Regions from separate parts of the Vibrio cyclitrophicus genome, predicted to be linked through region 1. Evidence: riboswitches for the same ligand, from Rfam matches in the RefSeq annotation. Region 1 holds a riboswitch; the other holds the start of a gene.

Region 1 (4,650 bases):
CAGGTTATGGTTACGGGAAGTTTGAACCTGAATACACCTTATATACGGCTCGCCAGCATCAACTTAACTCGAATTATCACCCCGGCCTTCCATCCATGGATCACCCTCACAATGAGTTTCTTTTTTGGGGAGTTGAGGGCGGGATAGTACCAATCATCGGTATCTTGATTGCTGCGGTGCTGGTGATGTCACGTATAGCCAGTTCGGCTAAAGGAACTCGTCTAGCACTGCTCACGCTATTTATACCCATACTCTTGCATTCTCAGCTCGAGTATCCATTTTATCACTCTGCGATTCACTGGATCACCTTTATCATTTTGATTTACTGGGTTGATCAACGCTCTTCTCGGCACTATCAACAGTCGTTTAGTATCGTCAGTAAAACCCTCTTTAGAGTGTCGAGCTTAGTGATTCCGATCTTGGTGAGCTTCTATATGTTGAGCGCGCTGCATACCAATTATGTGCTGACTCAATTTGAACAATCTAAGCCGAAGAACCCAGATATTCTTAAGCAAGTTACGAATCCCGTAGTATGGAAAGATCGCTATGATTGGGATGTGTACAGCACGTATCTCAACATTGGGCTCTACAAAGCTGATCCGAGCCTTATTCAGCCTTATGTTGATTGGTCTTTGGAAATAATAAAGAGTAAACCAAGACCCGCGTTTTACAGTAACCTAATCCTCGCGTATCAGGGTTTAGGCGATCACAGCAAAGCAGAACAAATTCGGAGCGAAGCAAGCTTCTTATTTCCAAATAGAGATTTTTCAAAAGTTCAGTATAAGAAAATTTCAGCCGCTGAGAACAACGTATCTTCTGCCAAGTGATATTGATGCAGCTAAAGCGGTAGACTTTGGAGGCTTAAGTTAGGCACAAAAAAAGCGCACGATCTCTCGTGCGCTTTTTTTTTCGAATTTTACGGTTAATTATTCTAATACATCTTTTAGTGCTTTTAAGCACAATGCGACGTTCTCTTTACGAGCGCCATAACCCATTAAACCAATACGCCAAGCCTTTCCTGCCAAAGAACCAAGGCCTGCACCGATTTCAAGATTATACTCTTCTAACAACTGCGTTCTTATTTTGGATTCATCAATCCCTTCAGGGAAGTAAAGCGCATTCAATTGAGGTAGGCGACTCTCTTCGTCAACCACAAATTTTAACCCCAAAGCTTCTACGCCAGCTTTCAGTTCTTGGTGCATCGCATAGTGACGCGACCAAGCATTATCCAGACCTTCATTTTTCAACAATACCAGTGACTCATGCAGAGCATAGAGGCTATTCACAGGTGCAGTATGATGATAGCTACGTTTGCCTTCTCCACTCCAGTAACCTAAAACTAAACTTTGATCCAAGAACCAGCTTTGTACGGGAGCTTGGCGGGCTTTCATTTTATCAACAGCACGTTGAGAGAAGGTCACCGGAGATAGCCCTGGCACACAAGACAGACACTTTTGGCTACCCGAATAAACCGCATCAAGCTGCCACTCATCAACTAGTAATGGCACGCCACCTAGAGACGTTACTGCATCAACAATCGTTAACGCATCAAACTGACGAGCGATAGCTGAGATAACTTGAGCATCCGATAACGCGCCAGTAGACGTCTCTGCATGCACAAATGCGACAGCAACTGCATCAGGGTTTTCTGCCAATGCCTTTTCGACCTTTTCAACGGAAACGGGCTTGCCCCACTCATCATCTACAAGGATCGCTTCACCACCACAGCGAACCACATTTTCTCGCATACGCTCACCGAAGACACCGTTGCGACAAACAATCACCTTCTCGCCAGGCTCAATCAAGTTAACAAAACAGGTTTCCATGCCTGCACTGCCTGGAGCAGAGACAGCAATCGTAAATTCATTCTCTGTTTGAAATGCATACTTAAGGAGTTGTTTCAGCTCATCCATCATCGCGATAAATAACGGGTCGAGGTGACCAATGGTTGGGCGGCTTAAGGCCTGTAAGACTTGAGGCGAAATGTCTGAAGGACCCGGTCCCATTAACGTTCGGTGCGGTGGATAAAAGCTATCAATAGCAGTAGTGAGTGTTAAATTAGACATGTACATCCCTTACGTTAATGTTGTGAACAATCCACCCTAAAGCAAATTGATTACCTCAGCAATTAGCCATAAGTATTGAGGTCACACCACTGTCACATAATTGTTAAAATTATTTTTTAAATATCTCCAGTTACGGATTGACATTGTTACCGCAAACACGTTCAATGAAATGGCTATCTAGCAGAAGAGGAGCACTGCCCAGGCAGATGTTTTGTGGAACCGCATTTCCAATACAAAACATTAAGGGGGAGCAGTGCCGAGATAATAAAAGGATGCAGGACCTTTATTATCGGTTGAGCGGGCTGAATCCCGGCAACTGTCGCCATTTCTATATGGTGAGGAGCTTCTGAGGTTACTATTCTAATAATTCCTCTCTTTTTGCTCTAAATACTCTCTTCGAAAAACATCGGACGTTGGATTACCCAACCGTAATTTTATTTTAGGAAGTCGTGGGAGATATATCGTGAGTGCATCTAATGTAGCTGGTTCTTTTAATGTCGCTAAGTTTGGTGGAACAAGTGTTGCCAACTTTGAAGCAATGAGCCGTTGTGCTGCTATTATTGAAAATAACTCGAATACGAAACTGGTCGTGAGCAGTGCATGCTCTGGCGTTACCAACCTACTCGTTGAACTCGCGAATGGGGTTCAAGACAAAGCTCGTCGTCAGGATTTGATGACGCAACTGACTGACATTCATAACGCAATTCTCGATCAGCTAGCTGATCCAATCAGTATCGAAAAAGACGTACATTGTATTCTCGATGATATTGCGAGCGCCGCAGAAGCTGCATCATTTCAAGCCAGCACTAAATTGACAGATCACCTTGTCGCATGTGGTGAGCTGATGTCGACACACATTTTGGCTCAGATTATTCGTGAACGAGGTACACCAGCCGTTCGTTTTGATATCAGAGAAGTGATGCGCACTAATGGTGATTTTGGTAAAGCAGAACCACAACTTGAAGATATTTCAGCCCTAGCAAAAGAGAAGCTTATACCACTTTGCCAACAGCAAGTTGTGGTTACTCAAGGTTTTATCGGTGCAGATAGCGAAGGTAACACCACGACTTTAGGCCGTGGTGGCAGCGATTATTCCGCCGCGCTGATCGCCGAATCAGTACAGGCAATGGGGTTGGAAATCTGGACAGATGTTCCGGGTATTTACACGACAGATCCACGCATCGCACCGAAAGCATCTCCTATTCCAGAGATCAGTTTTAGCGAAGCATCGGAAATGGCAAACTTTGGTGCGAAGATACTGCACCCTTCAACTCTAGTACCTGCATTGCGCCACCAAATCCCGGTATTTGTCGGCTCTTCTAAAGCACCAGAGTTAGGTGGAACTTGGATTCGCCAAGAAGTTGAAAGCTCACCATTATTCAGAGCACTTGCTCTTCGTTGCAACCAAACGATGGTTACACTTCGCAGTGCAAACATGTTCCATGCTTACGGCTTTTTGGCGAAGGTATTCGAGATCCTTGCTAAACATAAGATCTCAGTCGATCTCATCACGACTTCAGAGATCAGTGTCTCACTGACTCTCGATCAAACAGACACATCAGGTGGCGCTCCTGAGTTACCAGAAGCTGCTCGACTGGAGCTTGAAGAGTTGTGTTCTGTAGATATTGAACACGACCTATGCCTTGTTGCGCTTATTGGCAACAACATGAGTGAAAATAAAGGCTATGCAAAGCAGGTGTTTGGCACTCTGGAAGATTTCAATCTACGTATGATTTGTTACGGAGCAAGCCCACACAACTTATGCTTCTTGCTAGATGCATCTGTTTCTAAGTTGGCGATCCAAAAACTTCACCAAGAGTTATTTGAATAAGGCGATGGTTAATTAATTGGTTTTAATTAACCAAACCCCAGATACAAAAAGGGTTGCTCTTGAGCAACCCTTTCTCTTTTTTACTTTACGAACCAAAGCTCGTCATAGATTCAAACTAGTTAATGTTTGGACCTAACCACTTCTCAGCTTCCAACATATCCCAGCCCTTACGATCAGCATAGCTTTCTACTTGATCCTGTTGAATCTGTGCAATCGCAAAATATCGCGAATCAGGATGAGAGAAGTACATACCCGACACTGAGGCACCTGGCCACATTGCGTAACTCGTGGTTAGTGACATGTCGATGGCTTTTTCAACGTCCATCAACTCCCACAATGTGCCTTTCTCTGTATGTTCTGGGCAAGCAGGGTAACCCGGAGCTGGACGAATACCTTGGTACTTCTCTCGAATCAAATCGTCGTTAGACAAATCCTCATCAGGCGAGTAACCCCAAATGTCCTTTCTCACTTCTTTGTGTAAATATTCTGCAAACGCTTCAGCCAAACGGTCCGCAACCGCCTGAATCATGATCGCATTGTAGTCATCACCATTAGCTTTATATTCATCAGCAAGCTCTCGCTCACCAATACCGCCAGTAACCGCAAAGCCACCAATCCAGTCAGCTTTACCGCTGCCTTTTGGAGCAATGTAATCTGACAAGCAGTAGTTAAAACCTTTTGGCTTCTCGGTTTGCTGGCGAAGATTATGCAGAACCTTCAGCACTTCTGTACGGGATTCATCGGTATACACCT
Region 2 (4,650 bases), 830 kb from region 1:
ACGCATACTTATAAGCTCTTAGGTTGTTTGCTGTCTTGTCTCCACACTAACTAAGCTGACATCCTTTTTCAACCATTTATTCGAACTTTTTTCACTAAAACTCAAATTAATTTAACAGGTACAAAAAAGGGAAGCCGCAGCCTCCCTTTTCATTATTCAATCAGATGATGATTAGCTGTTGCACGTCGCCATTTTGCAGCGAGAGAAATAAGCCAATGCAAAGCATACAGCAACAAACGTTAGAGACGCCGCACCAAATGCGATGCCAGTTGATGATGTCATACCTAAGGTAATGAAACCAACACACGATACGAAGGCCACAGACAGCGCATAAGGAAGCTGAGTCGATACGTGGTCAATGTGGTTACAACGAGCACCGGTAGAAGAGAGAATCGTCGTATCAGAGATTGGAGAACAGTGATCACCAAACACAGAACCCGCAAGAACCGCACTTAACATAGGCAGAATTAGAGCGATGTCAGAGGCTGCAGCCATGTCACCCGCGATAGGAAGCATGATACCAAATGTACCCCATGATGTGCCTGTCGAGAATGCCATCAGGCCAGCAAGAAGGAACAAAATAACAGGTAGCCAGTGGTAATCAATGTTACCTGTTGCTAGAGACGAAAGGTAAGAACCGGTTTTCATGTCACCGATAACAGAACCGATAGTCCATGCAAACACAAGAATCAGGATAGCGCCAAACATAGAGCTAGCACCGATCCACATTGTTCTTGCGATATCAGACATTGGCAGCTTTTGCTTAAACACTGTCGCTAGCGCAACAAGCAGGCCAACAACACCACCGTAAACAAGAGACTTGCCTACATCTGTATTTTCAAACGCACCAAGCAAGTTGAATGCTTGACCGTCAGCGGTAAGCGCTTGACCACCGGTATAAAGCATTGCAGCTACCGTCGCTACGATTAACGATACGATTGGCATAACGAGATCAGAGACAGAGCCGTTTTCACTCTCTTGAATGTCTAGCTCTTCATTTAGGTCGTGAGCTTGCTTTTGATCGTTGTCACCTTCAAAGCCACGGCCTTGAGATGCTTCGATCTCATGTTCACGCATTTTACCAACATCTAGACCGAACCATGCAACGGCAAATACCATTAATAGTGCGAACACAGCGTAGAAATTCATCGGGATAAGACGAACGTAAGCACCCAATGCTGAGTACTCTGTCACACCGTGTGTTACTAAGATGCCACCAATAATAGTAATGATGTAAGCACCCCAGCTAGAAGCCGGCATGATCACACACATTGGAGCAGCAGTAGAATCCAGAATATAAGCAAGCTTAGCGCGAGATACGTAAAAGCGGTCTGTAACAGGACGAGAGATAGCACCTACCGCTAAGCTGTTGAAGTAATCATCAACAAAAATGAACACACCCAAGAAAGCAGCAAGTAGTTTTGAACCACGTTTGCTCTTAACACGAGACTGGGCCCACTCAGCGAATGCTCGCGTACCACCAGATAATGTTAATAAGGCGGTTGTCATTCCAAGAATAATTAGGAATGCGACGATGCTCATGTTCCAGGTATTAATGCCACCATCTTCGATGAAAACACCAGAAGCTTTAGTAAACACGTAGCTAGCTGCGTTACCTACTGAGTAATCAGCAAGTAAAATCGCACCCATAACGATACCGACACCCAAGGAAACCAATACACGGCGGGTAACAATAGCGAGAGTTAAGGCCACAAGGGGAGGAAGCAAAGATAAAGGCGATGTTGCAAAATCTATTAAATTCATGATCTTCAAAAACCAGTTTTTTATTTGGCTAGAGATCTACTGCAGACAAACTTGATACGGCTTATCAAGCTCATGTTGAACTAAGCGAAAGGGAAGTGAACACTTCACCCAACCCTACAGTAGCGCTCCATAGTTTAAAATTAAGACTATGGCAGTGTTGTACCTATTGAGCACAACCCCAGCAAATTGCTTAGATATACAATTTACTTCGGCAATTAGACCTTTCATTCCCGTTCATTGGCATCACCCCAACGAAAACTACTTTTTATAATTGCACCTCTACGTGCGATAACATTATTAACCGTTGAAACCAAAGTTTAACAACAAATCAACCAAAGCATCGCATCAGGTAGCCGCAATTGTACTCATCAAGGGCAGCATTGCAACATATCATTCCGACAAAAATAGTTTTTTGTTAATGAAGTAATCAATAGAAGAATAGTCAACTTAAGGTAATTACTCCACCAGTCACATATCAGTTTTTTAGATATTCTTAATAATTATTATAAATTCACTAGGAGTTCGCCTTTTCATTTTCAACTATTCATCTCAATTCTTTATTTAAATATGTAATAGAAGAAATACTATTTGTTTTATTCCTAGGCTCTGTTTATTATTAGGAGGATTATTTAGTTTACCTTGATGGGAAATATCATGTCTGAATTAACAAAAACTTTATTAAATATCCGCAGCCTTCGTGCATTCTCACGTGAATTAACTCTTGAGCAACTTGAAGAAGCGCTAGACAAGCTGACTATTGTTGTACAAGAGCGTCAAGAGTCTGAAGCTGAAGAACGTGCTGCTAAAGCAGAGCAAGAAGCTAAGCTTTCTGCTATCGCTGAACAAATTGCAAAAGACGGAATTGATGTTGCTGATCTTATCGCTGCACTTTCTGGTGAAGCAAAATCTAAAACGACAAAAGCTAAACGTGCTCCTCGCCCAGCTAAATACAAATATGTAGATGCAAACGGCAACGAGAAAACTTGGACAGGTCAAGGCCGTACGCCTTCAGCTATCCAAGAACAACTAGATGCTGGTAAATCTCTAGAAGAGTTTGCTCTTTAACGCATCGTGTTTGCTAAGTGAATAATCAATAACACACTAAGCAATAGAATTAATATTTAAGTCGACCAAAGTATTATTTACGGCTTGAATATATTCAGAAACAAAAAAGGCTCCTTTCGGAGCCTTTTTTATATTTTGTTATTCGTTACTGGATTTGATAAACACAGTAGCGTACTTAATAAACCGAGAAGTTCATTTGATAAGTACGACACCTTATCTTTCCCAGTAAGCTTCTTCTAAACTGTCTTCTCTTTCAGGAAGACCACGAGATAAACGTGGAGAGTGTTGAACTAACACTTCATAACTTGCTCGGTTTGAATATTTACAAACTTGCGAGAAAGACGAATACGTCAAAAATGAATGTTGGTGCTTACTTGAGTTAGGCACGTTTTCTTTGTGGTATTTATTCGCAGCCATATCATGCAATAAAGCCGATAACGCAGCATCACCTGCACCATTGGTATTCTTGATCTTTTCAGGGCCACCCATATAAGGTGCAATGTGCGAATAGATCTTAGTCGGGTTGTCACATAAGTTTTTATGAGCAGGACGGCTAAACTCGTAACGGTTAAATTCCGCAATAGAACCCGGTAATAGAGGTAAAGACGTTTCACGCTTTGCGGCGTCTTCTGTGTAACCCGCCATAAATAGGCCAACAGGGCCTGCAGTACATAGAACTAAGTCAACCCACTCTAGCGCTTTGTCAGAAGCGGCAAGAGGATCACTTTCACCAGTTAACGCTTCCGCTTCGTCTTCGTTCATTGCAACAACTGTTACATGCTGCTCAAGGAAATCTTTCCAAAACTCTGGATCATCTTGAATAACGAATTTAGTTCCCAACGTTAATACAACGGGTACATCATATTTCTTCGCGTACTCGATCGCTTTCATTGTTGCATCAGGCATTGGGTCGCCAGGTTTACAACGAACTAAATAAGCGGTTAATACCAAAGCAGAAGCACTTTTGAAGATCTTTTCAGGAATACTCTCAGGTTTTAGTTGGTTCATTTGACCTTCGCTAATTGCGAAAGTACGTTCACCATCTTCAGTAATTAATGCAAAGCAGCGACCAATTGCGCCATCTACCCCTTGTAAATGATTCAGATCCATTCTGCTTGATGTATTACATAAATAACGATAACCATAGCTACCAATCTTAATATCTTGGCTCATTACACCTAGCAGCGTTGAACGGTCATCTGCCAGCACTGAATAGTTGTGTAATGTATTGCCGATCGTACCACCAGCATATTCATTGGTAATCAAGCACTGCTCTTTTAATTCTTGATATAAAGACTCTGCAGCTTCGTCACCGATGACTAGCGAATGTCCCTTACTTAAGCCATATTTTTCGATTAGCTCAGAACTCACTTTCGCTTCGATATCCACCAATGTTTGGTCAATGCCGATAATATGAGTACGTGACATTCTTTTACTAGTTTGAGCTTGGCTAACTAAAGGGTCACGAGCGTGAACCGGAAAATAGTGCTTTGATTTACGTTGTCCAGGGAATTTCATAGGGCTAGTCTAAGTCAAGGGGAAATAGGTGGCGGATTCTACCGCGCAATATTTAACGCGGCAATCTTTCAAACTATAGCAAACGTTTGCTGTACTATTTTTTTATTCGCCTTCCATAAAGCTTAAATCAGGCAGCATACCCAAATGCTCTGCATAACGTTTTTGATTGAACTCTGCACCATTTTTCATTACGTCAAATACTTCAATAGCCAGTGCACATGCCATAGCCGCAATTGCTTCTTCACGCGGTGTACCAGTCATCATTAAACGCATCAACGTCTCTTTCACTTTCACTGGTTCGCC

The links. Region 1 has a riboswitch for lysine ahead of lysC (lysine-sensitive aspartokinase 3). Riboswitches for the same ligand answer to the same signal wherever they lie in the genome.
Region 2: another riboswitch for lysine. It lies ahead of OCW38_RS09430 (Na+/H+ antiporter NhaC family protein); the one in region 1 lies ahead of lysC (lysine-sensitive aspartokinase 3).

The regions. Positions count from the first base shown of each region.
Region 1 covers NZ_AP025480.1:2,987,562-2,992,211, forward strand. Annotated here, with positions in the region: gene OCW38_RS13090 (PglL family O-oligosaccharyltransferase) at 1-827, shown strand, start outside; gene OCW38_RS13095 (pyridoxal-phosphate-dependent aminotransferase family protein) at 927-2,066, opposite strand; lysine riboswitch at 2,243-2,420, shown strand; gene lysC (lysine-sensitive aspartokinase 3) at 2,530-3,897, shown strand; gene metH (methionine synthase) at 4,013-4,650, opposite strand, start outside.
Region 2 covers NZ_AP025480.1:2,157,513-2,162,162, forward strand. Annotated here, with positions in the region: gene OCW38_RS09430 (Na+/H+ antiporter NhaC family protein) at 172-1,764, opposite strand; lysine riboswitch at 1,877-2,054, opposite strand; gene OCW38_RS09435 (H-NS family histone-like protein) at 2,419-2,829, shown strand; gene OCW38_RS09440 (inosine/guanosine kinase) at 3,043-4,347, opposite strand; gene OCW38_RS09445 (hypothetical protein) at 4,450-4,650, opposite strand, start outside.